One region of the Nonomuraea sp. NPDC049378 genome, then DNA from elsewhere that is predicted to be linked to it. Evidence: predicted binding sites of a transcription regulator. Region 1 holds the regulator's gene; the other holds the start of a gene.
What was found. The regulator HspR, encoded in region 1, represses chaperone genes until heat shock. The targets are predictions, from matches to a motif close to ANTTGAGTCNNNNNGACTCAANT.
Positions count from the first base shown of each region.

Region 2: the regulator HspR is predicted to act here: its motif matches at 10,337-10,359, upstream of lon (endopeptidase La).

Region 1 covers NZ_JBVJHP010000002.1:508,003-523,351, forward strand. Annotated here, with positions in the region: gene ACZ6SA_RS07355 (ABC transporter ATP-binding protein) at 1-27, shown strand, start outside; gene ACZ6SA_RS07360 (ABC transporter permease) at 24-767, shown strand; gene proC (pyrroline-5-carboxylate reductase) at 772-1,566, opposite strand; gene ACZ6SA_RS07370 (proline dehydrogenase family protein) at 1,627-2,508, opposite strand; gene ACZ6SA_RS07375 (hypothetical protein) at 2,567-3,025, shown strand; gene dnaK (molecular chaperone DnaK) at 3,260-5,134, shown strand; gene grpE (nucleotide exchange factor GrpE) at 5,134-5,724, shown strand; gene dnaJ (molecular chaperone DnaJ) at 5,746-6,924, shown strand; gene ACZ6SA_RS07395 (heat shock protein transcriptional repressor HspR) at 6,928-7,278, shown strand; gene clpB (ATP-dependent chaperone ClpB) at 7,284-9,854, shown strand; gene ACZ6SA_RS07405 (hypothetical protein) at 10,088-10,750, shown strand; gene ACZ6SA_RS07410 (tetratricopeptide repeat protein) at 10,997-11,527, opposite strand; gene ACZ6SA_RS07415 (hypothetical protein) at 11,686-12,021, shown strand; gene ACZ6SA_RS07420 (TetR/AcrR family transcriptional regulator) at 12,026-12,685, opposite strand; gene ACZ6SA_RS07425 (SDR family oxidoreductase) at 12,715-14,439, opposite strand; gene ACZ6SA_RS07430 (CapA family protein) at 14,489-15,349, opposite strand, start outside.
Region 2 covers NZ_JBVJHP010000005.1:150,535-165,883, forward strand. Annotated here, with positions in the region: gene ACZ6SA_RS12795 (ABC transporter permease) at 1-941, shown strand, start outside; gene ACZ6SA_RS12800 (ABC transporter permease) at 938-1,786, shown strand; gene ACZ6SA_RS12805 (M24 family metallopeptidase) at 1,783-2,952, shown strand; gene ACZ6SA_RS12810 (alpha/beta fold hydrolase) at 2,963-3,802, shown strand; gene ACZ6SA_RS12815 (Lrp/AsnC family transcriptional regulator) at 3,822-4,814, shown strand; gene ACZ6SA_RS12820 (phenylacetate--CoA ligase family protein) at 4,811-5,833, opposite strand; gene ACZ6SA_RS12825 (RNA-guided endonuclease InsQ/TnpB family protein) at 5,941-7,131, opposite strand; gene ACZ6SA_RS12830 (transposase) at 7,050-7,289, shown strand; gene ACZ6SA_RS12835 (hypothetical protein) at 7,252-7,695, opposite strand; gene ACZ6SA_RS12840 (response regulator transcription factor) at 7,775-8,434, opposite strand; gene ACZ6SA_RS12845 (sensor histidine kinase) at 8,431-9,927, opposite strand; gene lon (endopeptidase La) at 10,373-12,730, shown strand; gene ACZ6SA_RS12855 (MarR family winged helix-turn-helix transcriptional regulator) at 12,832-13,269, opposite strand; gene ACZ6SA_RS12860 (methionine ABC transporter ATP-binding protein) at 13,647-14,624, shown strand; gene ACZ6SA_RS12865 (methionine ABC transporter permease) at 14,621-15,277, shown strand; gene ACZ6SA_RS12870 (MetQ/NlpA family ABC transporter substrate-binding protein) at 15,288-15,349, shown strand, end outside.

The DNA.
Region 1 (15,349 bases):
AAGGACAGCCTGGAGTTCACCTCATGATCGACATCCTCAGGTCCGAATGGACCAAGATCCGCTCGGTCCGCTCCACGATGTGGACGCTGGCCGTCACCGCAGTGCTGATGCTGGGCATCGGCACGCTCATCGCCTCCGCCGCCAGGGGCTCGACCGAGGACGCCATCCCCGGCGCCCAGACCGTCATGCTGAGCCTGACAGGCATCATGTTCGCGTCGCTGTCCATCGCCACGCTGGGCGTGCTGGTGATCTCCAGCGAATACCGTACGGGCGGTATCCGCACGTCGCTGATGGCCGTGCCCAGGCGGATGAGCCTGCTGACCGGCAAGATCGTGGTGTTCACGGTCACCTCCCTGGTCGTGTGCACGCTCGCGTCGGCCGCCTCGCTCGCCGTGGGCGTCGCCATCACCCAGCCGCCCTCGCTCGACATGGCGGAGGCCGTGCGGGCGGTGGTGGGCTGCGGCCTTTACCTCACCGCGTGCGGCCTGTTCGGGCTGGCGCTGGGCACGCTCGTACGCCACACGCCCGGCGCGATCGTCTCGGCCATCGCGCTGATGCTGGTGCTGCCCCAGATCGCCGGCATGCTGCCGGGCGAGGTGAGCCGGACGGTGGCCGACCATTTCACCACCAACGCGGGCATGCAGGTGGCCGTCCCGCTGGTCCGCAACGCCTCGCTCGGCCCGTGGAGCGGCTTCGGCGTCTATCTCGCCTGGATCGCCGTGACCATGATCGTCGGCGCCGTGTTGCTGCGGCGGCGTGACGCCTGAGCGGTCAGCCGGAGGCGAGCTCGCGGCCGCGGTCGCGAGCCGCCTCGATGGCGGCCAGGAACGCGGCCCGCACGCTGTGGCGCTCGAGCTCGGCGATGGCCGCGATCGTGGTGCCGCCAGGAGAGGTGACGGCCTCGCGCAGGATCACCGGGTGCTCGCCCGAGTCGCGCAACATCACAGCGGCGCCGACGATGGACTGGGTGACCATGTCGAGCGCGGCCGCCCGCGGCATGCCGAGCAGGATGCCCGCGTCGACCATGGCCTCGACGAGGTAGAAGAAGTAGGCGGGGCCGCTGCCGGAGAGCGCGGTGGCGGCGTCCTGCTGCGACTCGGGGATGCGCAGCACCTTGCCGACGGGGCTGAGCAGCGCCTCGGTGAGCTTGAGATGCTCCTCGCCCGCGTGCGCGCCCGCCGAGATCACGCTCATCGCCTCGTCGAACTTGATGGGCGTGTTGGACATCACCCTGACCACGGGCACCTCGACGCCGAGCCGCTGCTCCACGAACGACGTCGTGATGCCGGCCGCGGCGGTGATCACCAGGCGGTCGGCGGGCACGTAGGGGGCGATCTCGGCCAGCAGCGTGGCCATGTCCTGGGGCTTGACGGCGAGGACCAGCGTGTCGGCCGCCTTGGCCGCCTCGGAGTTGGTGACGGTGCGCACGCCGTAGGTCTCGCGCAGCGCCTGCGCCCGCTCGGCCCTGCGCGTGGTGGCCATGATGTCGCCGGGCATGAAGCCGGCGCGCAGCAGCCCGGACAGCAGCGCCTCGCCCATCTTGCCCGTGCCCAGAATCGCGATCATTTCCGCCCCTCGAGGAATAGACGCTGATGCAGCTTACCGGCCCGTCCCCGGCATCGCGGGCTAGCCCCGCGACAGCAGGGAGCGCAGGAAGAAGGCCAGGTTGCGGGGGCGCTCGGCCAGCCGGCGCATCAGGTAGGGATACCAGTCGGCGCCGTAGGGGACGTAGACGCGCATCGTGAAGCCGAGGGCAGCCAGGCGGGCCTGCTCGTCGGGGCGCACGCCGTACAACATCTGGTATTCGAAGCCGGCCGGGTCGCGGCCGTCGAGCACGGCGAGTGTCGAGGCGATGCGCACCAGCCTGGGGTCGTGGGTGGCGACCATGGGATAGCCGGCGCCGGCCATCAGCACTTTCAGGCAGCGTACGAACGAGCGGTCGATGTCGGCGGTGGAGGTGTAGGCGCCGGGAGCGGTGTAGGCGCCCTTGCACAGCCGCACCCTGGCGTCGCCGAGCTGCTCGCAGCGGTCGAGCGAGTCGGGCAGGTAGGCCTGCACCACCACGCCCACGTCGGGGTGCTCCTTGCGCAGCGCGGCGTGCACGGCGTGCAGCATGGCGATCGTGTCGTGCTCCTCCGCGTCGAGCGTCACGGTGACGTCCCTGGCCGCCGCGGCCCTGCAGATGGCCGCGGCGTGGTCGAAGGCGAGCTCCTCCGACAGCCGCAACCCGAGCGCCGTGAGCTTGACCGAAACGTCGGCGCCCGCCGGCAGCAGGCGGAGCAGCGACAGGTAGGCGATCACGGTGTCCTCGGCCTGGACCCGGCCGGTCACATCCTCGCCGAGGTGGTCGACGGAGACGCGCAACCCCCTGCGGGACAGCTCGTCGACCGCGCCGCCGACGTCGCCGGCGACATAGCGCCTGACCACATCCCTGGTCAGCGGCGACGCGGCGATGAGGCGCTCGGCGCGCCGGCTCTTGGAGACAGCGAGCAATGCCTGACGGAGCACATGACCAGACTATGGTGAACCGGCGGCCGGCGGGATCCGTGGTAGGGGTATGCGGACAATGACAGCGCCCCTTCTGGCCGGATGTCTGATGCTGGCGACGAGTTGCGGCACGGCCCAGCCTGCCGAGCGGGTCTCCTCCCCCAGCCAGGACAAGCCGCCCGTCGTGTCCAACCCGGTCGGCACCGTGCCCAGCAAGGCGCCCCCGAAGGGCCCCAAGCAGGTCAAGCCGACGGGCGACGCCATCAACGTGCACAAGGCCCGCTGGGCCAAGGCCAAGCCGGTCGCCAAGGGCAAGGAGCTCCAGCTGACGTGGGAGTCGGGGGTGGAGCCCTGCACGGTGCTGGACCGCGTCAAGGTCAAGGAGACGTCCAAGCGCGTCACGGTCACCCTGTACGAGGGCACGTCCCCCAAGGCGAAGAACGTCTCCTGCATCATGATCGCGATCGAGAAGACCACCACGGTCAAGCTCAAGAAGCCGCTCGGCGAGCGCAAGGTGGTGGACGGCGCCAAGCCGTAACGCGAGCAGCCCGCCCCGCGAACCCCCGGCGACGCACCCCCGCGGCGCCGGGGGTTTCGCTGTGCGCGGAACCTCAGAACCCGCTGCCCCGTTGCGCGTGATGTGGCCTTTGTTGCGGGAATGTCTCGGCGCTCATGAGGGTTGAGTCGAGTAGGCTCAAGTCGTTTGCCAAAGACGACACACATCCGTTAGCTTGAGTCTGCCAGACTCAACTTTGACCACAAGGACTCACTCATGGCACGTGCGGTAGGTATCGACCTTGGGACGACCAACTCCGTCGTCTCGATCCTCGAGGGCGGTGAGCCCACCGTCATCGCGAATGCGCAGGGCTCGCGGACCACGCCGTCCGTGGTCGCCTTCGCGAAGAACGGCGAGGTCCTGGTCGGCGAGGTCGCCAAGCGCCAGGCGGTCACCAATGTGGACCGGACGATCCGGTCGGTCAAGCGGGAGATGGGCACCACCTGGTCCCAGGAGATCGACGGCAAGAAGTTCTCGCCGCAGCAGATCAGCGCCTTCGTCCTGCAGAAGCTCAAGCAGGACGCCGAGGCCTACCTGGGCGAGAAGATCACCGACGCGGTGGTCACCGTCCCCGCCTACTTCAACGACGCCCAGCGCCAGGCCACCAAGGAGGCCGGCACGGTCGCGGGCCTCAACGTGCTCCGCATCATCAACGAGCCGACCGCCGCGGCCCTCGCCTACGGGCTCGACAAGGAGCAGGACCAGACCATCCTGGTCTTCGACCTCGGCGGCGGCACCTTCGACGTGTCCCTGCTCGACGTCGGCCAGGAGGACGGCCACGGCTTCGTCGAGGTCAAGGCCACCTCCGGCGACAACCACCTCGGTGGCGACGACTGGGACCAGCGCGTCGTCGACGAGCTCGTCAAGCGCTTCCAGAACGCCCACGGCGTCGACCTGGCCAAGGACAAGATGGCCCTGCAGCGCCTGCGCGAGGCGGCGGAGAAGGCCAAGATCGAGCTGTCCAGCCAGTCCGAGACCAACATCAACCTGCCCTACATCACGGCCTCGGCCGAGGGTCCGCTGCACCTCGACGAGAAGCTGACGCGCTCCGAGTTCCAGCGGCTGACGGCCGACCTGCTCGAGCGGACCAAGGGCCCGTTCAACCAGGTCATCAAGGACGCCGGCATCAAGGTGGCCGACATCGCCCACGTGGTGCTCGTCGGCGGCTCGACCCGCATGCCCGCCGTCTCCGAGCTCGTCAAGGAGCTGACCGGCGGCAAGGAGCCCAACAAGGGCGTCAACCCCGACGAGGTCGTCGCCATCGGCGCCGCCCTGCAGGCCGGCGTGCTCAAGGGCGAGGTCAAGGACGTCCTGCTGCTCGACGTGACCCCGCTGTCGCTGGGCATCGAGACCAAGGGCGGCATCTTCACCAAGATCATCGAGCGCAACACGACGATCCCGACCAAGCGCTCCGAGGTCTTCACCACGGCCGAGGACAACCAGCCGTCGGTGCAGATCCAGGTCTACCAGGGCGAGCGCGAGATCGCCTCCTACAACAAGAAGCTCGCGACGTTCGAGCTGACCGGCATCGCCCCGGCGCCGCGCGGCATCCCGCAGATCGAGGTCACCTTCGACATCGACGCCAACGGCATCGTCAACGTCTCCGCCAAGGACCTGGGCACGGGCAAGGAGCAGACGATGACGATCACCGGCGGCTCCGCGCTGCCGAAGGACGACATCGAGCGGATGATGCGCGAGGCCGAGTCGTACGCCGAGGAGGACAAGAAGCGCCGCGAGGAGGCCGAGGTCCGCAACAACGCCGACGGGCTCGCCTACCAGACGGAGAAGTTCCTCCGCGAGAACGACGACAAGGTCCCCGGCGAGATCAAGACCGAGGTCAACGACGCCCTGGCCGAGCTGAAGAAGGCTCTGGAGGGCACCGACACCGACGTCATCCGCACCTCGGCGGAGAAGCTCGCCACCGTCAGCCAGAAGATGGGTTCGGCGATCTACGCCCAGAGCCAGGGCCAGCAGGCCGGCGGCGAGGGCGCCCCGCAGGACGCCGCGTCCGGTCAGGAGGGCCAGAAGGCCGATGACGACGTGGTCGAAGCCGAGATCGTCGACGAAGACCAGCCGAAGAAGGACAAGTGATGCCGGCGCGTGAAAACGGGCACGAGGAGCCAGTGATCCGCGACAACCGCAAGATCGACCCCGAGACGGGCCAGGTGCGCGAGGCCCCGGCCGACGAGCAGGAGGCGCCCGCCGAGGCGCCGCAGGCGCAGAACGGCGAGCTGGCGGCCCAGCTCGCCGAGCGGACCGCCGACCTGCAGCGGCTGCAGGCCGAATACACCAACTACCGCAGGCGGGTCGAGCGCGACCGGGTGGCGGTCCGCGAGCAGGCGGTCGCGGGGGCGCTGACAGAGCTCCTTCCCGTGCTCGACGACATCGGAAGGGCCCGCGACCACGGCGAGCTGACCGGAGGCTTCGCGAAGGTGGCGGAGTCCCTGGAAGCGGTGCTCACCAAGCTGGGGCTCAGTCCCTTCGGACAGAAGGGCGACCCGTTCGACCCGACGGTCCACGAGGCGCTGATGCACAGCTACTCGACCGAGGTGACCGAGCCGACCGCCGTCGAGGTGCTGCAGCTCGGCTACCGGATGGGCGACAGGGTGCTACGCCCGGCGCGGGTGGCCGTCGCCGAGCCCGAGGACGCCACTCCCGCGTCCGATGACGACGACAACTGACACGAGGACGAAGGGCCGTAGATGAGCACCAAGGACTACTTGGAGAAGGACTACTACGCCGTCCTTGGTGTGCCCAAGACCGCCACCGCCGACGAGATCAAAAAGGCCTACCGGAAGCTGGCCAGGCAATACCACCCCGACACCAACAAGGGCGACGCGACCAAGGAGACCAAGTTCAAGGAGGTCTCCGAGGCGTACGACGTCCTGTCCGACAGCAAGCGCCGCAAGGAGTACGACGAGGCGCGCACGCTGTTCGGGTCCGGGGTGGGCGGCCAGCGGGCCGGCGGCGGTGGCGGGTTCCCGTTCGACTTCGGCGACCTGTTCGGCGGCACGGCGCAGCCGGGTTCCGGCGGAGGCGCGGGTGACCGGCTCGGCGACCTGTTCGGCGGGCTGTTCAACCGGGGCGGCTCCACCCGCACCTCGACCACGTCCAGGCCGCGGCGCGGCCAGGACGTCGAGTCCGAGGTGACGCTGACGTTCACCGAAGCGGCCGAGGGCACCACGGTGTCGCTCAGGCTCACGAGTTCGGCCGCCTGCGCCGCGTGCACCGGCACGGGCGCCAGGGCGGGCACGACCCCCAGGGTCTGCCCCACCTGTGAGGGCACCGGGGCGGCCAGCCGCAACCTGGGCAACTTCGCCTTCTCCGAGCCCTGCCGCGACTGCAAGGGCCGCGGGCTGATCGTGGACGACCCGTGCCCCGTGTGCGAGGGCAACGGCCGGGCCAAGAGCACCCGCACCATCCAGGCCCGCATCCCCGCGGGGGTGGCCGACGGCCAGCGGGTCAGGCTCAAGGGCAAGGGCGCCCCGGGCGAGAACGGCGGCCCCGCCGGCGACCTCTACATCCAGACGCACGTCAAACCGCATGCCGTGTTCGGCCGGTCGGGCGACAACCTGACGATCACCGTCCCGGTGACGTTCACGGAGGCCGCTCTGGGCGCCGAGATCAAGGTGCCCGTCCTCAAGGGCATGCCGGTGACGCTGCGCATCCCCCCGGGCACGCCCAACGGCCGCACGTTCCGCGTGCGCGGCAGGGGCGTCACCCGCAAAGACGGCACCAAGGCCGACATGCTCGCGACAGTCGAAGTGGTGGTGCCGAAGACGCTCGACGACAAGTCGCGCGAGCTCCTCACCGAGTTCAACACCGCCAACGCCAGTGAGGACCCACGCGCTGAGCTCATTCAGCGAGCCAGAAGCGAGTAGCCGATGGACGCCAACTATTTCGACCTGTCAGATGACACACCCGTTTATGTGATCTCGGTGGCCGCGCAGCTGTCGGGGCTGCATCCCCAGACCCTGCGCCAGTACGACCGGCTGGGGCTGGTCAGCCCCGGCCGCACCGCGGGGCGCGGCCGCCTCTACTCGACACGCGACATCATCCAGCTCCGCGAGGTGCAGCGGCTCTCCCAGGAGGAGGGCATCAACCTCGCGGGCATCAAGCGGATTCTCGAGCTCGAGAACGAAGCGCTGCGGCTGCGGGAGGAGGTTCACCGCCTGCGTGCCGAGATGCGGATGGTCCGAGCGCTGATCCGCTACGAGCTGCCACCGGGGGCCTAGAAAAGATGGACTACAAGCTCACCCAGAAGAGCCAGGAGGCGCTCTCGGGTGCCATGCGGCGTGCCGCCGCCGAGGGCAACCCCGAGATCGCCCCCGTTCACCTGCTCACCACGCTGCTCTCCCAGACCGGCGGCACCGCCGTACCGCTGCTCGAAGCCGTCGGCGCCGACTGGCGCGCGCTGCGGGCGCGGGCGGAGGAGCAGCTGGCAACGCTGCCGAAGGCGCAGGGCGCGACCGTGGGGGCGCCGTCGAGCTCGCGCCACCTCCTGACGGTCATGAACACCGCCGCCCAGCACGCCAACCGGCTCGAAGACCTCTACGTCTCGACCGAGCACCTGCTGGTGGGCCTGGCCGCCGACGGCGGACCCGTGGCCGACCTGCTGAAGGCTCAGGGCGCGACGCCGCAGGCGCTGCTCGACGCCTTCGAGAAAGTACGCGGCCACGCCCGCGTCACCAGCGAGACCCCTGAGGACACCTACCAGGCGCTGGAGAAGTACGGCGTCGACCTGACCGAGCACGCGAGGGGCGGCAAGCTCGACCCGGTCATCGGCCGCGACTCCGAGATCCGCCGCGTCATCCAGGTGCTCAGCCGCCGCACCAAGAACAACCCGGTGCTCATCGGCGAGCCGGGCGTCGGCAAGACCGCCGTCGTCGAAGGGCTGGCCCAGCGCATCGTGGCCGGCGACGTGCCCGAATCGTTGCGCAACAAGCGGCTGATCTCGCTCGACCTGGGCGCGATGGTGGCGGGCGCGAAATACCGCGGCGAGTTCGAGGAGCGGCTCAAGGCCGTGCTCTCCGAGATCAAGGAGAGCGACGGGCAGATCGTGACGTTCATCGACGAGTTGCACACCGTCGTCGGCGCGGGGGCCGCCGAGGGCGCGATGGACGCCGGCAACATGCTCAAGCCCATGCTGGCCCGCGGCGAGCTGCGCATGATCGGCGCTACCACGCTCGACGAATACCGCGAGCGCATCGAGAAGGACCCCGCGCTGGAGCGCCGCTTCCAGCAGGTCTACGTGGGCGAGCCCACGGTCGAGGACACGATCGCCATCCTGCGCGGGCTCAAGGGCCGCTACGAAGCCCACCACCAGGTGCAGATCGCCGACAGCGCGCTGGTGGCCGCCGCCGCGCTGTCCGACCGCTACATCACCAACCGCTTCCTCCCCGACAAGGCCATCGACCTGGTCGACGAGGCCGCCTCGCGGCTGCGCATGGAGATCGACTCCCGTCCCGTGGAGATCGACCAGCTCCAGCGCAACGTCGACCGGATGAAGATGGAGGAGCTGGCGCTGTCCAAGGAGACCGACGAGGCCTCCGTCCAGCGGCTCGAACGCCTGCGCCAGGAGCTGGCCGACCGCCAGGAGGAGCTCAACGCCCTGGTCGGCCGCTGGGAGCACGAGAAGGCCGGGCTCAACAAGGTCGGCGAGCTGAAGAAGCAGCTCGACGAGGCCAGGAGCGCCGCCGAGCGGGCCCAGCGCGACGGCGACTTCGAGGCCGCGTCCCGGCTCATGTACGCCGAGGTGCCGCGGCTGGAGCAGGTGCTGAAGTCCGCGTCCGAGGCGGCGCAGCCCGACAACACCATGGTCAAGGAGGAGGTCGGGGCCGACGACATCGCCGAGGTGATCTCGTCGTGGACCGGCATTCCCGCGGGGCGGCTCCTGGAGGCGGAGACGGCCAAGCTGCTGCGCATGGAGGAGGAGCTGGGCAGGCGGCTCATCGGCCAGCAGCAGGCCGTACAGGCCGTTTCCGACGCCGTACGCCGCAGCCGGGCCGGCATCGCCGACCCCGACAGGCCGACGGGCTCGTTCGTGTTCCTCGGGCCGACCGGTGTGGGCAAGACCGAGCTGGCCAAGGCGCTGGCGGAGTTCCTGTTCGACGACGAGCGGGCGATGACCCGCATCGACATGAGCGAATACTCCGAGAAGCACAGCGTGGCCAGGCTCGTCGGCGCGCCCCCCGGCTACGTCGGCTACGAGGAGGGCGGCCAGCTCACCGAGGCCGTCAGGCGGCGCCCGTACACCGTGGTGCTGCTCGACGAGGTGGAGAAGGCCCACCCCGAGGTGTTCGACATCCTGCTGCAGGTGCTCGACGACGGGCGGCTGACCGACGGCCAGGGCCGCACGGTCGACTTCCGCAACACGATCCTGATCCTCACCTCCAACATCGGCTCGCAGTTCCTCGTCGATCCCAAGCTGGAGAACGGCGCCAAGCGCGAGGCCGTCATGGGGGCGGTGCGCAACTCGTTCAAGCCGGAGTTCCTCAACCGGCTCGACGACGTGATCCTCTTCGACGCGCTCGGCTCCGAGGAGCTGGCACGCATCGTCGACCTGCAGGTCGACCGCCTGGCGCAGCGCCTGGCCGACCGCAGGCTGACGCTGGAGGTCACGCCGGCGGCCCGCGAGTGGCTGGCGCTGACGGGCTACGACCCGATGTACGGCGCCCGCCCGCTGCGCCGCCTGGTCCAGTCGGCCATCGGCGACAAGCTGGCCAAGGCGGTGTTGTCGGGCGAGATCGCCGACGGCGACAAGGTCATGGTGGAGCTCGGCGACGACGAGCTGCTCATCCAGCGCGGCTGAGGCCCGGCCGGGAGCCCGGAGACCCGAACGGTTTCCGGGCTCCGCGAGCTCCGGCGTGTCATGCCGCGGTCATGCGGCATGGAGCTGGGTAAGGTTCGCCCCACACTTCGGACAAGCCGCGCTCCCCCGGCCGGCCGGCTGGCTACGTTCAGCGTTCGTCAGATCAGCGAAATCGATCAGGGGGACGTGCAGTGTCATCCCAGAAAGTCCGAAGCATCCTCGCGGTGGCGGCGGTGACCGCTGGTGTCACGTGGTGGGCCGCGACCCCCTCGACGGCTGACTCCTGCTCGAACACCAAGCCGGTCGTGTTGTCGCCGGACTCGGCCCTGTCCTTCTGCCACGAGCAGTCGAGGGTGGACATCAACGACGGCGGCACTGGCGGCAGCCGGATGGTCGCCGAGGAGTCGGGCAAGCTGGCCATGGCGACCGGGCGGCTGGCCAGGCAGCTGGGCCTGACGGGCCTGGCCGCCGGAAAGTCGGCGCTGGGCGGCGCCGACATCGGCGGGGTCGCGGCGACCTGGGGCATGCCGATGCTGACTTCCGCCTCGCCCGTGGTGTTCCCCACGGTGCCGGGCCGGGCCGGCATGAAGGACGTGTCGACCCTGTCGAGCGTGCCGGCGCTGCCCTCCCTGCCGTCCCTGCCCGAGACGCCGCAGCTGGCCAAGCTGCCGGCGGAGATGTCGCTCGGCCAGGCCGCCCACAGCAACCGCATCGCGGGCTCCCGCATCCGGTCGCCGAAGGACCTGGACAAGCCCGTCCACGAGGTCGGCGAGGACGTCATCGGCGTGCTGCTGCCGAAGGCGGTGGAGAGCGTCGAGGGCACCTCCATGCTGACCGGCGGCCGGTCGGCGGTGCCGGGCGTCACGGGGGTCACCGACGGCCTCGGCCTGCGGTGAGCACGCAGTCCGGCCATCTCGTCCGGGCGCGGAACGTGCCTGCCGCGCCCGGATCTCCATAACCGAAGGGGCCGCGGCCGTCCGGCCGCGGCCCCTTCGCATCCTGCCGCCGTTCTGCGGCGCTGTTCTGCGGCGCTGTTCTGCGGCGCTGTTCTGCGGCGCTGTTCTGCGGGCATGCCGCAGCGAACTCCGGCCACCGGCGGCCCCGCCCTGGGACGGGCCGCGACGTCGCGCGAGGCGATCGGGTCAGGAGACCATCTCGTCGAGCTCGTCCTCCGGGAGCCCGAGATCGACCCTGATGCGGTAGCGGGTGCGCAGCAGCGCCACCTGCTCGGGGTCGTTCTCGTCGCAGTCGAGGACAGCCTGGGTGGCCCATTCGAGCCCACCCCGGAGGTCTCCGTAGGCGACGAGCGTCTCGGCGATCGTGTGGGCGGTCGCCGTGGAGACGTCGCCCTCGGCGCGTATCGTCTCGATGACCTCCCTCGCCTCGTCGGGCCTGTCGAGCTCGAAGAGCGTGTCGGCGATGCCGGCACGCGGGTCGAAACCCGCCTCGCCACCGTCCTCGACCGCGCGCTGGAAACACTCCATCGCGCGCGCCGGCTGGCCCGCCGCCCGCCACTCCTCGGCGGCGAGGACCAGGATGGAAGCCCGGGAGACGTCGCCCGAGGAATAGTCGAGCGCGACGTCGTAGAGCCGACTGGCCAGGGAATCGTGGTCGTCGGCCAATAGAGCCTGCTCAAGCAGACGATCAAGGTGCTCACGGGTCACATGCGCCACACCGCGAGACTACCGAGCCGCCCGGCCGTTTGCCTGGCCAATCCACACACTCACAAATCGGTAACGACTCGCCCAACTCTGCGCCCCCTGAGCGTGTTCGTGCAGGTCACAGGGCATATAGCAGATGCTCCGCTGTCAAGCGAGCGAAGGGGGCCGTGATGGGCGTGTCCAAGCAGATGACCTTCACGCTGGCCTGCGCTGTCGTACTGTCGGCCCTCGTCCCCGGCCTCGCCGGCTATCTGTCGGCACGTCTCGAGGCCATCGAGTCGGCGGAGCGCAGCCTGCGCGCCCTGGAGACCCGCCTGCACATCAGGGAGGCCAGGGACGCGCGTCCCGTCTCCTACCCGGGGCCGTGCCTGCGCACGCCTGCCGCGCCGGGCTATGAGGAACTGCCGACGGCCGCGCTCGGCCAGCGGCGGCACTGGCAGCCGGACGACGTGCCCGCCTGGCTGCCCGGTCTGGTGACGGAGCCGCCGTACGCGGGCGGCCACTGAGCGCTCAGTCGTGCGGCGACCATGAACGCAGCTGGCGGGAGAGAAAGCCGCGGATCAGGTGTTTGGCCGCCTCGATGATCTCCGGTTCCCCGTCGGGGTCGCGGCGGAAGGCGAGTTTCAGCACCGCGTCGCCCGCCTCGACCGCCACCAGCACCGCGAGGTCGAGTTCGGGGCTGTCGGCCAGGCCGAACTCCTTCAGGAACAACCCGCGCAGCCGCCCGGCGATCACGGTGTTGTTGTCGGAGTCGGAGTCGAGCAGGTTGAGGTCGACGACGTCACCGAAGTGCAGGCTCTTGAAGCCGGCGACCGTGCGGTGCATGTCGACGTATTCGTCGATGATCGCGTCGACCGCCTCCCACCACCCTCGGTGGTCCTCCTCCAGGAACTTGCGGTCGACCCGGCGGACGAACTCCTCGACGTTGCGCCGGGTGAGCTCCTGCGTGATCGCGCGCTTGTCGGGAAAGAACTGGTAGACCGACCCGATCGCCACGCCTGCCCGCTCGGCGATGCGGGTGGTGGACAGGGCTTCGTACCCGGTCTCGTCGAGCAGTTCGGCGCAGGCGTCGAGCATGCGCTCGACGCGCCGGGCGCTGCGGCGCTGTGCGGGTTGCCGCCTGAGTGCTTTGGGCTGGCTGCAGTCTTCATCAATTTGCGGCGAGGACACGGAATCATCTTCTCCCGTACGTGCGATCGTTACCCGCGATTTCTGGATACCGACGTGGTTCCGGTCAACCGTGCCAGCCCGCGCATCGCCCGTGGCGAAATCCGCGATAGGGCGTATCCGATTTTTCCTTCCAGGTTGACCGGAACGACCGCCTGATTTCTGTGCACCGCACGCAGAACGTGCGCGGCCACGCGCTCGGGTGGATATCCGCGCCGCGCCAGGCCGCGTACGGCGTCGTCGTACAGGTCCGCACCGGTGTACATGGCGTTGCGGGCGATGGCCGTGGAGACGAAGCCCGGGCAGATGGCGCTCACCCCGATGTCGTGCCCGGCCAGCTCGGCCCGCAGGCAGTCGCTGAGCATCTTCACCGCGGCCTTCGAGGCGGAGTACGCGGGCAGCAGCCGTGAGGGCGCGAAGGCGGCCAGGGAGGCGATGTTGACGATGTGGCCGCCCTGGCCGCGCTCGACCATGGCGGCGGCGAACAGGCGGCATCCGTGCACGACGCCCCACAGATTGATGTCGACGGTCCTGCGCCAGTCGTCCACGGTGTGGTCGAGAAACGATCCAACGACCGCGATTCCAGCATTGTTCACCACAATGTCCGGCACTCCATATTGGGCGATGATATTTCGCGAAAAGTTCTCCATTTCCTCCGTATCCGCGACATCGACCCGCACCGCGTGTGCCGTACCCCCGAGGTCCTTCCCGATCGGCTCGGCGGCCCGCCGGGCGGCGGCGAGATCGATGTCCGCGCAGACCACCTCGGCGCCGTGCGCCGCGAACGCCCGCGCCGTCGCCAGTCCGATCCCCGACCCGGCCCCCGTCACCACCACCAGCCGCCCGCCGAACCTCCTCCGCCCGCTCCCCACCCGCGCCCGCCGCAACGCCGTGCCGGCCCGGGCGCCCTCGACATGGCAGGCGAACTCGGCGATCATCCCGGCGACGGCGCCGGGACGGCTGCGGTGGGCCCAGTGCCCGGCCGCGAGCCTGCGGCGCCACAACCCGCTCACCCACCGGTCGAACGAGGCCGGCAGCGCGGGCGTCACGAACCGGTCCCGCGTGGCCTCGATGATCTGCACGGGCACGTCGGAGACGCTCGGGTCGAGGCCCGGGCCGCCGAGCGTGGCGGCCATGTTGCGCCGGTAGAGCCAGAGCCCGTTGCGCCCGTCCTCGGCCAGGGTGGGCGCCGGATGCCCCGGCCGTGGCGTGACGCCCTCGCCGAGCAGGGCGCGGGTGACGATCCGCGGCATGACGGAGCCCCAGGCCAGCTCGGGCAGCGCGGGCAGCAGAAAGGCGCCGATGTACCACGACCTCGTCCGCTGCGCCGCGACGTCACGCCGCCGCCCGTGCCGCATGAAATGCCGCATCTGCCGCAGCCCTGGCCCGCCCAGGCTGGTGAACGAGGCCACCCGGTCACGGATGCCCTCCCGCGCGACGGCCTCCCAGCCCTGCAGCGATCCCCAGTCGTGGCCCACGAGGTGGACCCTGGACGTGCCCACGGCGTCGAGCACTGCGCCGAGGTCGGCGATCAGGTGGTCGAAGTCGTAGGCGCGCCGGTCGCGCGGGGCCGAGGACCTGCCCGCCCCGCGCACGTCGTAACGCACCACGTGGAAGCGGTCGCGCAGGAGCGCGGCCACCTCGTCCCAGACGCGGTGGGTGTCGGGATAGCCGTGGAGGAGGACGATCGTCGGCCGATCGGGGTCACCCTCCTCGAAGAGCGCCAGGCGTACGTCACCGGACTCGACCCACCGCATCGCGACCTCCTATTGGACGCACTGTCCAGCAGAATACCAACGGGAGGGATCACTTGCCGGGCCGGGCCGACAGGCCCGTACACGAGCGCAACTCCTTCCAGTCCGCGACCGCCCGCGTCCTGGACGACCCCTTCATCGGCACCGGGACGCCGCCCTGGATGGTGGCCGGCGTCCAGGTGTCCTTCAGCACCTTCCGCCCGTTGATCGTCAACGTCAGCACCCCGGTCCTGCCCGTGGTCGCCGGGCTGGAGTTGTAGAAGACGAAGTTGCCCATGCCGTAGTTGACATACGCGTTCTTGAGATATCCCGACCCGAGCAGGATGTGGGCGTGCCCGCCGACCACCACGTCGGCGCCCGCCTCGACCAGCTTGGGGGCGAGCGAGCGCTGCGCCGGGTTGGGGCACTTCTGCATCTCGGTCCCCCAGTGCAGGTGGACGATCACCGTGTCGGAGTTCTTGCGCGCCTTGCGTACGGCCCGGAGCAGGCTCGCCTCGTCCTTGGCCGAGGCCAGCCCGCCCTTGCCGGACGTGGCCGTCCACGACTGGATGAACTCCGCGTCCATGACCTGGGTGGCCCCGATGATCGCCACCCGGTTGCCGTTCACGGTCTTCCGGTACGGCCGGTACGCCCGCGCCGCGTCCTTCCCGATCCCCACCACGGGGAACTTGCTGCGCTTGATCGCCGCCAGCGTGTCGGCCAGCCCGTCGTCCATGTAGTCCATGCCGTGGTTGTTGGCCATGGACGCCACGTCGACCCCGGCGGCCTTCAACGCGCTCAACGCGCTGGGCGGGGCTCTGAACGTGTACTGCTTGCCCGGCGCCGGCGTACCTCCGGTGGTGATGGCCGTCTCCAGGTTCACCATGGATAAATCGGCCTTGCGCAACACGCTCGCGATCGGCCCGAGAGCCGT
Region 2 (15,349 bases), on a different contig from region 1:
GCATCCGGCTGGCCCGCGGCCTGCTCACCCTCTGGTTCGCGGTCACGGTGACGTTCTTCCTGGTGCGCCTGCTGCCCGGCGACCCGGTGCTTGCCGTGGCCGACCCGAACATGACCGAGGAACTGCGCAGGAAGCTGCTCGCCGACTTCGGCCTCGACCAGCCGCTCGGCGTTCAGTACCTCAACTATCTGGGGCAGCTCCTCCAGGGCAACCTGGGCATGTCGTTCCGCCAGTCGGTCCCGGTGACCAGCGTGCTCATGGAACGGCTGCCGTGGACGCTGATCCTGACGATCTCGGCCATGGCGGTGACGATCGCGCTGGGCATCCCGCTCGGCGTGCTCGCCGCCACCCGGGCCAAGGGCTGGATGGACCGCGTGATCCAGCTCACCGGCGTCACCGCGCAGTCGCTGTTCGTGCCGAGCGTGGGCATCCTCCTCATGTACGTGCTGGGCGTCTGGCTCGGCTGGTTCCCCATCGGCGGGGCGGTCGACCTCGACGCCACCGGCTTCGCCGCCACCCTCAGCATGCTGCACCACCTGGTGCTGCCGTGCCTGTCGCTGGTGCTCATCCAGCTCGGCGGCTACGTCCTGACGATGCGCACCACGCTCATCGACGCGCTCGGCGAGGACTACGTGTCGCTCGCCAAGGCGAAAGGGGTCAGGCCGGGCAAGGTCGTGTGGAAGCACGCCCTGCGCAACGCGCTGCTCCCGACCACCACGATCGCCGGACTCCAGCTCGGCACCCTGGTCGGCGGCGCGGTGCTGACCGAGACGATCTACGCCTACCCGGGCATCGGGCGGGCCGTCTACGAGGCGGTCGGCCAGCTCGACTTCCCCGTCCTTCAGGGCGCGTTCGTGCTGCTCGCCGCCGCCGTCGTGGTGGCCAACCTGATCACGGACGTGGCCTACGGAATCCTCGACCCCAGGGTGCGTACCTCATGACGACGGTCGAGCTCACCCCCCGCCAGCGGACCTGGTCCGCCTTCCGCCGCAACCCGCTCGGCATGGGCAGCGGGGCCCTGCTCATCCTGCTGGCCCTGGTCGCGCTCCTCGCGCCGCTGCTCGCGCCCTTCCCCGAGGGGTACGGCGCCGACACCTCGCAGCCGCCGTCGGCCGCGCACTGGTTCGGCACCGACGACATCGGGCAGGACGTGTTCGCCCAGGTGGTGTGGGGGACCCGGGTCAGCATGGCGGTCGGCCTCAGCGCGTCCGTGCTGGCCATCGTCATCGGGCTGCTGATCGGCGTCAGCGCCGCCTACTTCAGGCGGCTCGACACGCCGCTCGGCGTGCTGGTGGACCTGTCCCTGTCGCTGCCCATGCTGCCGCTGATGATCCTGGTGGCGGCGCTGGCCGGGCCGAGCGTGCGCACGCTGGTCGTGGTCATCGCGCTGTTCAGCTGGCCTGAGGTGGCCCGCGTGGTGCGCTCGCAGGCGCTGGCGATCGTGCCCATGCCGTTCGTGTCGGCGGCCAAGGTCGTCGGCGGCTCGTCGTGGTGGATCGTCCGCAAGCACCTGCTGCCCGGCGTCATCCCGGTCGTCGGCGTGTCGGTCGTGCTGACCACCTCCCGCGCCGTGCTCGCCGAGGCGGGGCTCTCCTTCCTCGGCCTGGGCGACCCGAACAGCTGGTCGTGGGGCACGATCCTGCACAAGGCGCAGCAGTCGGGCTCCCTGGCCTCCGCCTGGTGGACCACCCTGTTCCCGTCAGTGGCGATCCTGCTGCTGGTGCTGTCCACGACCCTGCTCTCCGTGGCCTACAACGACGCTCGCAACCACAGGAGCGATGCATGACCTTCTCCCAGAAGTTGCCCGACGCCTTCTACGCCGGCGCGCTCGGCCGGGTCCGAGCCGAGATGTCCGCCGAGGGGCTGGGGGCGATGCTGCTCGACGACCCGCTCGACGTCGCCTACCTGACCGGCTTCCACCACTTCCCGAACGAGCGCCCGGTCGCCTGCTGGCTGCCGCTCGACGGCGACCCCGTGCTGCTCGTCCCCGACCTGGAGCGGGAGTACGCCCAGGACCAGGGGGCGCGGGCCGAGATCGTCGCCTATCCGGAGTTCCCCGGCGTCAGGCCGCCGTTCGCGGTGCTGGCCGGGCACGTGAAGGCGCACGACCAGGCCGCGTACGCGCCATCCACCAGCGTCGCCAGGGCCCAGGCGCTGGCCGAGGCGTTCCCCGCCACCCGGTGGAGGGCCTCGAACGCGGTCGGCCGCGTACGGCTGCGCAAGCTGCCGGAGGAGATCGTCCTGCACGAGGAGGCCGCCCGCATCGCCGACGCGATGATCGAGGCCGGCGTCGAGCTGGTCAGGGCGGCCGTCGAGGCCGGCGGCGACCTGCCCGCGGAGACGGAGCTGGCCTCCCACGTCATCGCCCACGGCAGCGCCCTCATGTACGCCAGGCACACGGACGTCGTCGTCGTGCCCATGCTCACCGGCGGCCTCGTCTACGGCGGGCCCAACTCGGCCCAGCCGCACCGGCTGCCCGGCGGCGACCGGCTGCGCCAGGGGGAGACGTTCATGCTCTCGCTCGGCTGCGCCGTCGGCGGCCGGTTCGTGGAGAGCGAGCGCACGTTCGTGATCGGCGAGCCGACGACGCAGCAGGCCCGCTACTACGAGACCGTCCGCGAGGCACAGGAGACCGGCACCGAGGCACTCGTCCCGGGCGTCTCCTGCGAGGAGGCCAACCGCCGCTGCCTGCGGGTCATCGAGGAGGCCGGGCTGGCCGAGCACATCCGCCACCGGCAGGGGCACGGCATCGGGCTCGGCTTCCACGAGCCGCCGTGGTTGTCCGACGGCGACGCGACCGAGCTGGCCCCCGGCATGATCCTGTCCAGCGAGCCCGGCGTCTACGTGCCGGGCCACGCCGGCTACCGCATCTCCGACACCGTCCTGGTCACCGAGACGGGCCCGCGCCGGCTCACGGCGTACCCGCGCGAGCTCACCGACGTCATCATCTGAAAGGGACCCCGTGTTCGTCGACATCAACGACAACCCGCTCAACGTCGAGATCCTCGGCGACGGCGAGCAGACGATCATCGCCCACCACGGCGCCCCGGGCCTCGGCTCGCTCGCCGAGCCCCGGGCCAGCTTCGGGCGGCTCGCCGACGAGTACCGCGTCGTCGTGTTCGACGCCAGGGGCTCGGGCACGAGCGGCCAGGCCGGCCCGTTCACCCACGAGCAGTGGGTCGCCGACGTCGAGGGCCTGCGCCGCTGGCTCGGCGCCGAGCAGGTGATCGTCGCCGGCGGTTCGTACGGCGGCTTCATCGCCATGGAGTACGCCGCCCGCCACCCCGACCGGGTGAGCGCCGTCGTGCTCCGCGACACCTCGGCCGACAACGCCAACCAGGAGCTCGCCACCCGCAACGCCGCCGCCTCGTCCCGGGTGAGCATCGACCAGGCCAAGCTCGACCGGATCATGTCCGGCACCGTGCGCGACGACGACGACCTGCGCGACTGCTGGCGGGAGATCCTGCCGCTCTACGACCACGACTACGATCCGGCCAAGGTGGAGCAGCGGGTGGCCGCCACGCCGTACCACTATCAGACGCACAACTACGCGTTCGCCGTGAACCAGCCCGCCTACGACATCAAGCATCTCCTGCCCGGCATCACCGCCCCTGCCCTGATCACCGTCGGCAGGCACGACTGGATCACCCCGGTCGAGTGCAGCGAGACCATCGCCGCCCTCATCCCCGACGCCGAGCTGCGCGTCTTCGAGCGATCGGGGCACTCGCCGCAGGTCGAGGAGGCCGAACTGTGGGAGGCGACCGTCCGCGGGTTCCTCCGCAAGGTGCGCGAACGGTCCTGAACGCGCGATGATGCCCCCGATGGATGATCTCGACGACCTCGACCGCAAGATCCTCGCCGCGCTGCACGTGAACGGCAGGGCCAGCTGGACCGACATCGCCCAGCTGCTCGGCATCTCCACCACCACGGTGGCGCGGCGGGCCCAGCAGCTGTTCGCGGCTGGGCTGGCCCGCGTGGCCGTGCTGCCGCACCTGGAGTGCGACGGTCCTGTCAACACCTTCATCGTCCGGCTCACCTGCGCGCCCGGCAGCCAGTTGCGGGTCGCCGGGCTGCTCGCGGCCAACCCCGACGTCCGCTACGTCACCATCGTCACCGGTGGCTACGACATCGTCTTCGAGCTGGTCGCGCCCAAGGACCGCGACCTCTACTCGATGCTGGTCGAATTCGTGCACGCCATCCCCGGCGCCCAGCAGAGCAGCGCCGACCTGGTGCTGCACACGTACAAGGTCAGCTACGACTGGAGCGTCCCCGTGCTGGGGGAGCAGGCGGCGTCGTTCGCGGTGCCGCCGCGCGCCCGGACGTGCGGGCGCTGCCACCTCGACGACGTCGACCGCGAGGTGCTGGCCGCGATGCGGGAGGACGGGCGGGCCAGCTTCCAGTCGGTCGGGCGGCGCCTGGGCATCAGCGAGAGCACCGCCAGGCGGCGGCTGGAGAGCCTGCTGGAATGCGGCTGCGCCATGGTGACCACGTTCATTCCGGCCGCCGCGCTCGGCTACGAGGCCGAGATCCTCTTCTGGCTGTCGGTCGAGCCCAGCCTGCAGGACAGCGTGGCCGAACGGCTGTCCGGCGAGCGCGGCGTGCGGATGATCGCCTCCATGCTGGGGCAGGCCTCGCTCGTGTGCGAGGTGATCGTCCCGACCACCGCCGACATCCACCGCTTCACCTCCCGCACCTTGGCCTCGATCCCCGGCATCCACTCCTGGACGGCCGGCGTGCAGGTGCTGACCGTCAAGCGCGGCTTCCTCATGGTGCCGTGGGCGGAAGACCGCATCGCCGCCGCCCTGACCGCCTAGCGGGTGTAGCGGTGCTTGGCGCCCGGCGGGAAATACTCCGGATCGCCCGACTCGCGAAGGCGGATGAACGGCGGCTGCCGCGCGGCGGGCACGTAGTGGGCGAACTCGCTGTTCAGCCGGAGCAACTGCGCCAGGATCGACTCGCCCGCCGCCCGGGCGATCTCCTCCGATGGCTTCTCGCCCGGCATCAGCTCCACCGTCACCGTGAGATGCCGGTCGCGGTCGGCGTCCTCGCTCGCCTCCAGCACGAACTTGCCCGTCACCCGGCCGCTGATCGCGGGCTGCTCCAGGCCGATCGCGATGTTCTCAGGGAAGACGTTGGCGCCGTAGTAGGAGACGGTGAAGTGGCTGCGGCCGAACACGTACACGAACGGGCGCTCGGGGCCGCGCGCGGCCGGCTCGGGGCCGCGCGCGGCCGGCTCGAAGCCGTGCCTGCGGACGAAGGCCAGCATCTCGTTGTACGCGACCAGCCCGCCCTCGTCGGCGATGTGGTAGCGGATCAGCGGGACCCCGTTGTCGCCCGAGAACAGCAGCGTGCCCTGGTGCTCCTCGAAGAACCGGACCTCGGGGTCGTACTGGACGAGGGTCGGCAGCCGCGACTCGCGGAAGAGCTCCCTGGCGGCGTCGGGACGGGCGGACAGGAACCGGCGGATCTCGACCGACAGCGGGGTCTCGTTGCCCAGCACGCCCGCGTCGGCGGTGCCGTAGAGGGAGGCGATGCCGCGTACCGGGTCCTCGATCCCCGCCCGACCGGCGACCAGCGCGCGCCACTCCTCGCTGAACACCTCGCCCGCCGTGACCAGCCTGACGTTCCAGCGGTGCCACGGAAGGTCCTCGGTGTCGATGACGTTCTTGAGGAACGGCGGGTAGCCGAGCAGCACGACCTGGTCGAAGTGGGGGGCGAGCTCCGGCAGGACGCGCAGGATCTCCCTCCGGTCGGTCCCTGGGGCGACCACGGTGATCGGGTAGCCGCGCGCGGCCAGCTGGCGGCAGCAGTCGACCGTGAACAGGCCGCCCACCCAGGTGCCGAGGGCGGCGAACGAGTCTGTCAGCTTCTCGGCCGTGAACTGTGAACGACCGAGCTTGCAGCTCCTCGCCGTGCATGGGGTGCACGGTCTGGTCCGCGTTAGGCAGCGTGACTCACTGCCCAGCCCGTTTCACCGCGTGCGGCGATGTTGCGGGCTGCGTTGACGTCGGCGTGCTCAGCGAAGCCGCACGACGTGCAGGAGAAGGTGGCCCGGCCGGGCCGGTTGCGCCGGTCCACGTGCCCGCACTGCGAGCACTGCTGTGAGGTGTAGGACGGGTCGACGTGGATGACGGCGACACCGGCCCGGGCCGCCTTGTAGGAGATGAAGCTCCCGAGTTGGTGGAAGCTCCACGCATGCAGCGTGACCCGCTGGGGCTTGCGAAGCCGTACCCGGTCGCGGATGCCTTGGAGGTCTTCCAGGGCGATCCCTTGTCCGGTGCGTTCCGCCTCGGTCACGATCTGCTTGGCGATGACATGATTGGTGTTGGCGGCGAACCGCGCCTCGGCCCGGCGCCGCTTTTTCAGCAGCCGCTTGGCCGATTTGGTGGCTTTGGCCTGCAATCGGCGGCGCAATGCACGATGCCGGTGGCGGACCGCGTTCAGCCCTTTACCGCAATGCCGGGTGCCGGTGCTGGTGGTGGCGATGTTGGCGATGCCCAGGTCCACGCCCAGGAACCCCTGCGGCGCGGCGGCCGGGACGTCGGGGACCTCGATGGTGGCGTGCAGGAACCACATCCGGTCCCGGCACACCAGATCTGACTCGCCACGCCGATGGGCGGCCAGCAGGGCCAGCTGCTGGTCTGAGCCGGTGAAGGCCACCCCTTTCAGCCGGCCGCCGGTCGTCCAGATCGACACCGTCCGCGCCTCGTGTTGCCAGGACAGGCACCGGTCGTCATACGGCTGAGCCGCCAGCGGCCGGAAGGAGACCGGCTTGGCTTCGGCCTTGACCCGGCGCGCCGATCCGGGCTTGCCCAGATTCCCGGCGGCCAGGTTGGCGTGCAGCGTGCGGTAGGCGTCGCACACCTTCTTGATCACATGCTGGGCGGCCTGGGCCGCCAGCCCGAACCCGGCCTTGATCTGATCGTAGGCGTGCCTGCGCAGATCGAAGTTACGGAAACAGTGGCGCTGGAACGCCAGTGCCGCGACCAGATTCGCCGCTCGGTTGGCGGCGTCCAGGGTGGCTTCCAGCGCCGCCGCCTGCTGCGGCGTTGGCAGCAGCTTCACCTGCACCACCAGTTTCACAATCGAACACACTATCAAGAAGTCCACGTCGCAGCGCGGGAACCCCAACCCCGATATCAGCGCTGCGCAAGGAGTTTGCGGTCCACATCCGCCGGTATCGGCAGGGCAGCCGGCTCTGGTCCCCCTCGTATGTCTCCGCGTCCTGCGGCGGGCCACCCCTGCCGATCATCAGGGAGTACATCGAGAACCAGAAGCGGCCAGGCTGAGCCACCCGCACAGACCGACTGTCAGAGCACTGCTCGGGCCTGGAGGCCCTCCCGCGCTGTCGTTTCCTCCCGGGCGTAAACGTAAACGCCCGGGGTTCCACGCCAGATCACGCTGAAGACCTCCTCGAAGCGCGGCGATCACCTGCTCGTCGGCCGCCGACCTCGGCCAGAACGACGGCTCGCCGGTGGAACCGGACGACACCGCCACGATGTCCCCGATCACGCCGTCCCTGCACAGGTCAGGGAGGGGATGGCGACGCGTGTAGGTCTCCTTGGTCGTCATCGGCGGCCGCGCGAAGTCCTGAGACGTACGGATCTTCCCGGGATCGATGGAGTTCTCCGCCAGAAAGGCGCGATAGGCGGGAACGCTCGCCGCCACCTGCTGGAAGAGCGCAACCGGGTCCATCAGCCGACTCTACGGCGAACCCGCCCCCAACGAAACGCCCACACCCGGTGCCTACCCGGTGGTGGCCGCCGTGAGCGTCTCATTCGCCGGGGCGGACCAGACCCGTCTCGTAGGCGAAGACGATCGCCTGGGCCCGGTCGCGCAGCCCGAGCTTCATCAGCACCCGCCCCACATGCGTCTTGACCGTCTGCTCGGCCACGAACAGCTTGGCGGCGATCTCCTGGTTGGACAGTGCCTGGGCGACCAGGGCGAGCACCTCCGTCTCCCGCTCGGTCAGCTCGTCGAGCCGCCGCCCGCCCGGCACCGGCCGTGGACCGCCGAGCCGGGCGAACTCGCGGATGAGCCGCTTGGTGATCGACGGGGCGATGAGCGCCTCCCCACCCGCCACCACCCGCACCGCCTCCGCGAGCTGCGCGGCCGAGGCGTCCTTGAGCAGGAACCCGCTGGCTCCCGCCCGCAACGCTTCGTAGACGTAGTCGTCGAGGTCGAACGTCGTCAGGATGAGCACCTTCGTCGACTCCTGGCGGGCGAGGATCTCCCTGGTGGCCTCGAGACCGTTCATGACCGGCATGCGCACGTCCATGAGCACCACGTCGGGATCGAGCTCGGCGGCCCGATCCACGGCCTCCCGCCCGTCGGCCGCCTCGCCGGCGACCTCGATGTCCGGCTGGCCGCTCAGGAACACGGTGAACCCCGTGCGCACCATCCCCTGGTCGTCGGCGATCAGAACCCGGATCAAGCGTTCTCCCTCGTCACGATCGGCAGCACTGCGCGTACCTCGAAGCCTCCACCGGACACGGGCCCGGCGTCGAGCGAGCCCCCGAGCAACGCCGCCCGTTCCCGCATCCCCACGAGCCCTTGCCCCGCACCGCGCGCCGTGTCCTGGCCTGGCCCGCGAGCGGCCTCGCCGCCCGCCCGACGTGCCCCGTTGCGGGAAGCCTCGTGCGGGACGTCGGCAGGGACATCAGCAGGGACATCAGCAGGGACATCAGCAGGGGCGCCGGAGCCGCCGGTGCCCGCGGCGCCGCCGGGGCCGCTGCCCGGACCGTTGGCCACGCACAACCGCAACTCGTTCCCGTCGCGGGTGATGTCCACCGCGACGGGCGCTCCCGGCGCGTGCCGCATCACGTTGCTCAGCGACTCCTGCACGATCCGGTACGCCGACAGCTCAACGGCGGGCGGGAGCCCGTCGATCGGGCCCGACCGCTTGACGAGCACGGCCAGCCCGGCGGCGCGGGCGTTGGAGAACAGCTCGTCGATCCGGTCGAGCCCCGGCTGGGGCGCGGTGTCGGTGCGGCCGTCCTGGTCGCGCAGCACGCCGAGGACCTGGCGCAGCTCCGCGATCGCCTCCAGCGACAACCCGCGGATCTCGGCCAGGCCCGCCTCCAGCTGCACCGGGTCGCCGGCCGCCTTGAGCGGCACCGCCTCCGCCTGGATCGCGATCACCGACATGTGGTGCGCGACCACGTCGTGCAGCTCGCGGGCGATGCGGGTGCGCTCGGCCAGCACGGCCTTGGCGCTCTCGGCGACCTGGGAGCGGAGCTCCTCGACCACGAGCTTGGCCGTGGCCGAGCGCCTGACTCGTACGTTGTAGCCGAACAGCACCGCGACGGCCGTGACGACCGATACGAGCGGCATCGAGTTGGGGTCGGCGATCCAGGCGGTGAGGACCGTGAGGATCCAGACGACCCAGGTGATCTGCCGGTCGCAGCGCACGGCCACGGAGTAGAGGACCAGCAGGTAGGCCACGATCACGGGGGGCGCGTAGGGGATGGCTCCTGGCGGCCCGGCCGTCTTGGCCACCCAGAGGACGAGAGGCATCGACACGAAGGCGACCCGCCACGCGGCCAGCGGCCACCGGTCGCGCAGCACCACGGGCAACGCGACCGCCACAGCGGTGAGGTAGGTGAGCTGCTCGCCGACCGGCAGCCGGGCCCGGAGACTCCAGTCGTTCACCATGGACTGGGTCACCCCGAACAGGGCGAAGGCCAGCGCCAGCTCGGCCAGCTGGAGGAGGTTGACCGTCCTCAGCGGCACGAGCACCGCCAGCCAGCGCGGCACGGTGAAGACCAGGCGGCGGGGGGACGGTGGCGGGTCGGCGTCACCCTGCCACAGGGCTCGCGCGAAGGGCCGCACCAGCCTCAGCGCCACATCGCTCGCCGGCCCGTCGCTCCACCGTGGCGAGTCACCCTTGACGTGCTCGTCGCCGGGCGCGGCGCGCGGACCCGTCACGGACGGGGCGCCAGGAGCTCCGCCGGGCCCTGCCACGGGCTCCGTCGTGGGCTCTGTCGTGGGCTCTGTTGTGGGCTCTGTTGTGGGTTCCGTCGTGGGTTCCGTCGTGGGTTCCGTCGCGAACGTCGAAGGCATCGTCGCGGGCATCGTCGCGGGTTCCGTCGCTGGTCCGGCGCCGGTCGTGCGGTCGGCTGCCTCGCCGGAGGCCGCGCGGGAACGGCCGGGACGCCGGCGGGCGAGGTCGCGGGCGCGTCGGACGGAGATCACCTGGTCAAGCTTACGGTCGGGTCGTCGTCGGCCGCGTCACACCAGGGGTTGATCCCGCTGTCGCCCTCAGGTATCCGATTACATGCTTACGATCGCCGTGAGCGAACATCGGCAAGGAAGGGAACAATCCGAGGCTCCGATGAATTGAGTCGGATGTACTCAACCCTTTGGAGTTCGCATGAGTGAGAGCTTGATCCTTCCGGTCCTGCCGCTCGACGACGAGGTCGTCCTGCCGGGCATGGTGGTTCCGCTGGACCTGTCCGACTCCGACGTGCGCGCTGCCATAGACGCGGCCCGTGCATCTGGTGGCAACAAGCCGCGGGTCCTCCTCGTTCCCCGCATCGACGGCCGTTACGGCGCCATCGGCGTGCGCGCGGTGGTCGAGCAGGTCGGGAGGCTTCCGGGCGGCGAGCCCGCAGCCGTGGTGCGCGGCGTCGACCGCGTCCGCGTGGGCACCGGCACGACAGGCCCCGGCGCCGCGTTGTGGGTCGAGGCCGACACGATCGACGCCGTCGCCGCCGGCGAGCGCGCCCAGGAGCTGGCCAGGGAGTACAAAGCGCTGGCCACGACGATCCTGCAGAAGCGCGGGGCCTGGCAGGTGGTCGACCAGGTCAACCAGATCGACGACCCCTCGGTGCTGGCCGACAGCTCCGGCTACACCCCCTGGCTGAGCAGGGCGCAGAAGGTCGAGCTGCTCGAGGCCGCCGATCCCGCCGACCGGCTGGCCAAGCTGGTCGAGTGGTCGCGCGAGCACCTCGCCGAGCTCGACGTCGCCGAGACGATCCGCAAGGACGTCCAGGAGGGCATGGAGAAGCAGCAACGCGAGTTTTTGCTGCGCCAGCAGCTCGACGCGGTGCGGAAGGAGCTGAAGGAGCTCAACGGCGACTCCGAGACCGAGGAGGAGGACTACCGCGCCCGCGTCGAGGCGGCCGACCTGCCGGAGAAGGTGCGCGAGGCCGCGGTCAAGGAGGTCGACAAGCTGGAGCGGACGCCCGACCAGTCCCCGGAGACCGGCTGGATCCGCACGTGGCTCGACACGATCCTCGACATCCCGTGGAACGACCGCACCGAGGACACCTACGACATCGCAGGCGCACGGGCCGTGCTCGACGCCGACCACACGGGCCTGTCCGACGTGAAGGACCGCATCATCGAGCACCTGGCCGTGCGCAAGCGCCGCCAGGACAAGGGTCTCGGCGTGGTGGGCGGCCGCCGCAGCGGCGCCGTGCTCGCGCTGGCCGGTCCTCCCGGAGTCGGCAAGACCTCGCTGGGCGAGTCCGTGGCCCGGGCGATGGGGCGCAAGTTCGTCCGCGTCGCGCTCGGCGGCGTGCGTGACGAGGCGGAGATCCGCGGTCACCGGCGCACCTACGTCGGCGCGCTGCCCGGCCGCATCGTCCGCGCGATCCGCGAGGCCGGCTCGATGAACCCCGTCGTCCTGCTCGACGAGGTCGACAAGGTCGGCGCCGACTACCGCGGCGACCCCACGGCCGCCCTGCTCGAGGTGCTCGACCCGGCCCAGAACCACACGTTCCGCGACCACTACCTCGAAGTCGAGCTCGACCTGTCCGACGTGCTGTTCCTGGCCACGGCCAACGTCCTGGAGGCCATCCCCGGGCCGCTGCTGGACCGGATGGAGGTCGTCACGCTCGACGGCTACACCGAGGACGAGAAGGTCGCGATCGCCCGCGACCACCTGCTGCCCAGGCAGCTGGAGCTGGCCGGGCTGACCGCCGAGGAGGTCACGGTCGAGGAGGCGGCGCTGCGCAGGCTGGCCGCCGAATACACCCGCGAGGCCGGCGTGCGCTCCCTGGAGCGGTCGGTCGCGAGGATCCTGCGCAAGGTGACCGCCAAGGACGAGCTGCCCGTCACGGTCGGCGAGGACGACCTGGTCGGCTACATCGGGCGGCCGAGGTTCGTGCCGGAGTCGTCACTGCCCGAGTCCCGCCAGCGCACCTCGGTGCCGGGTGTGGCCACCGGCCTGGCGGTCACCGGCGCCGGCGGCGACGTGCTCTACGTGGAGGCGTCGATGGCCGACCCGGAGACCGGCGAGACCGGCCTCACGCTGACCGGCCAGCTGGGCGACGTGATGAAGGAGTCGGCCCGGATCGCGCTGTCCTACCTGCGCTCGCACGGCGCGGAGCTGGAGCTGCCGGTCACCGCGCTGAAGGACCGTTCGGTCCACGTGCACTTCCCCGCGGGTGCCGTCCCCAAGGACGGCCCCTCGGCCGGTGTGACGCTGACGACCGCGCTGGCCTCGCTCCTGTCGGGGCGGCTCGTCCGGGGTGACGTGGCCATGACCGGCGAGATCTCGCTGACGGGGCGGGTGCTGCCGATCGGCGGCGTCAAGCAGAAGCTGCTGGCCGCGCACCGCGCGGGCATCACCACCGTCCTCATCCCGGCCCGTAACGAGCCGGACCTGGACGACGTGCCCGAGGAGGTCCGCGACGAGCTGACCATCCACGCGGTCAGCGACGTGCGCGAGGTCCTGGATCTCGCGCTCACCCCGGCTCAGGTCGCCTCCTCCGTGGCGGCCTGACCCCCACCGCCCGCCGTATCCGAACATGTCCGGGTACGGCGGGCGGCGTGTCTGCGCCCGTTCGGCGGCGGGATGTCGTACCCGGCCCTGGCCGGGGAGTGTCAGTCCCGGCCGTGTGAGCCGTCCGTCACCAGCAGGGCCTCCAGCTGCGTCAGGAGCGAGACCGCGCGTTCGGCGTCCTCCCCGTCCGGTACGGCCCGGCGTACCACCTCCGCCACGGGTGTGGTGGCCCGGCGGAACAACGCCTGCACGGTGGTGTCGGGGACGCGCACCCGGGTGCGCCGGCCGTCGTCCGGGTCGGGTTCGGTGGCCAGCAGGCCGCGCTCGCGCATCCGGGCGACCGAGGCCGACACGTGGCTCTGGGCGAATCCCGTGCGGGCGTGGATCTCGCCGACCGTGCTCCCCGGATGGCGCAGGACGTCCTCGAAGACCGCCTCCTCCCCGGGGGTGAACATCGGCTCTCCCTCGTCGCCCGTCGACATCGACAGCTCCACCAGCCGCCGCCCCAGCCTGCGCAGTCTCGCGGTGTTCATGACCATGGCAGGACATTATATCGCTACCGATGCATCTCCAGCGATATAAATCGCGAAGTGACACGAATCACGCGCCGACCGGGGAATGGGGGCATCTCGCCGCGTCGTTAGCAACCGCGTGAACGAGGCATACGCGAACGACCAGGGCGCCCGCCGGGGCGCCTCGTGTTGTCGCATGCGTATGGGGCGAATGCCGGCCCGTTAGAGCACCCCGTCCGCCCGTTCTCCTCGAAGGTCCTCATGATCACACCAGGTTTCGTGCTGCGCAGGCTGAGCCACCTGCCCTTCCACCCGGGCATGCGCTGAACGCCGGCCACCTGCTGTTCGATCCTGTACGTTTCCGCGGCCCCGACGACGGCCGCCCTCAGTGGTGGGGATGATCCGTGATCCAGGCTTCAGGCCTGCGCAAACACTATGGCGAGACCGTCGCCCTGGACGGTGTCGACCTGCACGTGCGCGAAGGCGAGATCCACGGCGTGCTCGGCCAGAGCGGCGCGGGCAAGAGCACGCTGCTGCGCTGCGTCAACCTGCTCGAACGCCCCACCGCGGGCACCGTCACGGTCGCGGGCCAGGATCTGACCGCGCTCGGCGACGGCGAGCTGAACCGGGCCAGGCAGCGCATCGGCATGATCCACCAGCACTTCGCGCTGCTCTCCTCGCGCACGGTCGCCGGCAACGTCGCCTTCCCGCTGGAGGTCATGGGCGTGCCGCGGGCCGAGCGCCGGCGCAGGGTCGCCGAACTGCTGGCCCTCGTGGGGCTGGACGGGCGCGGCAAGGACCGCCCCCACCAGCTCTCCGGGGGGCAGAAGCAGCGGGTCGGCATCGCGAGGGCGCTGGCGGGAAACCCGTCGGTGCTGCTGTCGGACGAGGCCACCTCCGCCCTCGACCCGGCCACCACCCAGTCGATCCTCGCCCTGCTCAAGCGGCTCAACACCGAGCTGGGCCTGACGATCCTGCTCATCACTCACGAGATGGACGTCGTCAAGACGGTCTGCGACTCCGTCGCCATCATGTCGGAGGGACGCATCGAGGAGTCGGGGGCCGTCGCCGACCTCATCAGGACGCCGGGTTCCCGCCTGACCAGGGAGATCTTCCCGCTGCCCGAGCCCGCCCGGCCCGGCGTGGTGACGCTGACGTTCACCGGTGACCCGGGCCGGCCGGTCGTGTCGGAGGTCGTGCGGAAGTTCGACGTGGACGTCAGCATCCTGGGCGGCTCGATCGAGGAACTGGCGAGCGGATCGGCCGGGCGGCTGCGCGTCGCGCTCGACGGAGCCGAGACCGGTGCGGCGCTGGCGTACCTGCGTGACTGCGGGCTGATCGTCGAGGTCGCGGGGGAGACCAGGGAAGGCAGGGCCGCATGACCTGGGAGGAGATGCTGCCCCTGCTGTGGCCGGCGACGGTGGAGACGGCGCAGATGGTCGGCTGGTCGACGTTGTTCACCGTGCTGTTCGGGCTGCCGCTCGGCGTGGCGCTCGTGGTGTTCGACCGCGGCGGGCTCCGGCCGATGCCGGCGCTGAAGCAGGCGCTCGGGTTCGTGGTCAACATCGGGCGCTCGCTGCCGTTCATCGTGCTGATGATCGCGATCATCCCGTTCACCCGCCTCGTCGTCGGCACCACGATCGGCACCGCCGCCGTGGTGGTGCCGCTCACGGTCGGTGCGGTGCCGTTCTTCGCGCGGCTGGTCGAGACGGCCCTCAGGGAAGTCGGTACGGACGTCGTCCAGGCCGCCCAGGCCATGGGCGCCGGCCGCGCGGCGATCGTGCGCAAGGTGCTGCTGCCCGAGGCGCTGCCCGGACTCGTGGCGGGCCTGACCGTGACCGTGGTCGCGCTCATCGGCTACTCCGCCATGGCCGGCACGATCGGCGGCGGCGGGCTGGGCGACCTGGCCATCCGGTACGGCTACCAGCGGTTCGAGACGCTGGTGATGATCGTCACCGTCGTGGTGCTCATCGTGATCGTGCAACTCCTGCAGAGCCTGGGCGACTGGGTCGCCAGGCGCCTATCGCACAAGTAAGGAAAGAATCATGAAATTTGGTCGCATTGTGGGTGCGGTTGCGCTGGCGTTGTCGCTCGCCGCATGCGGTAC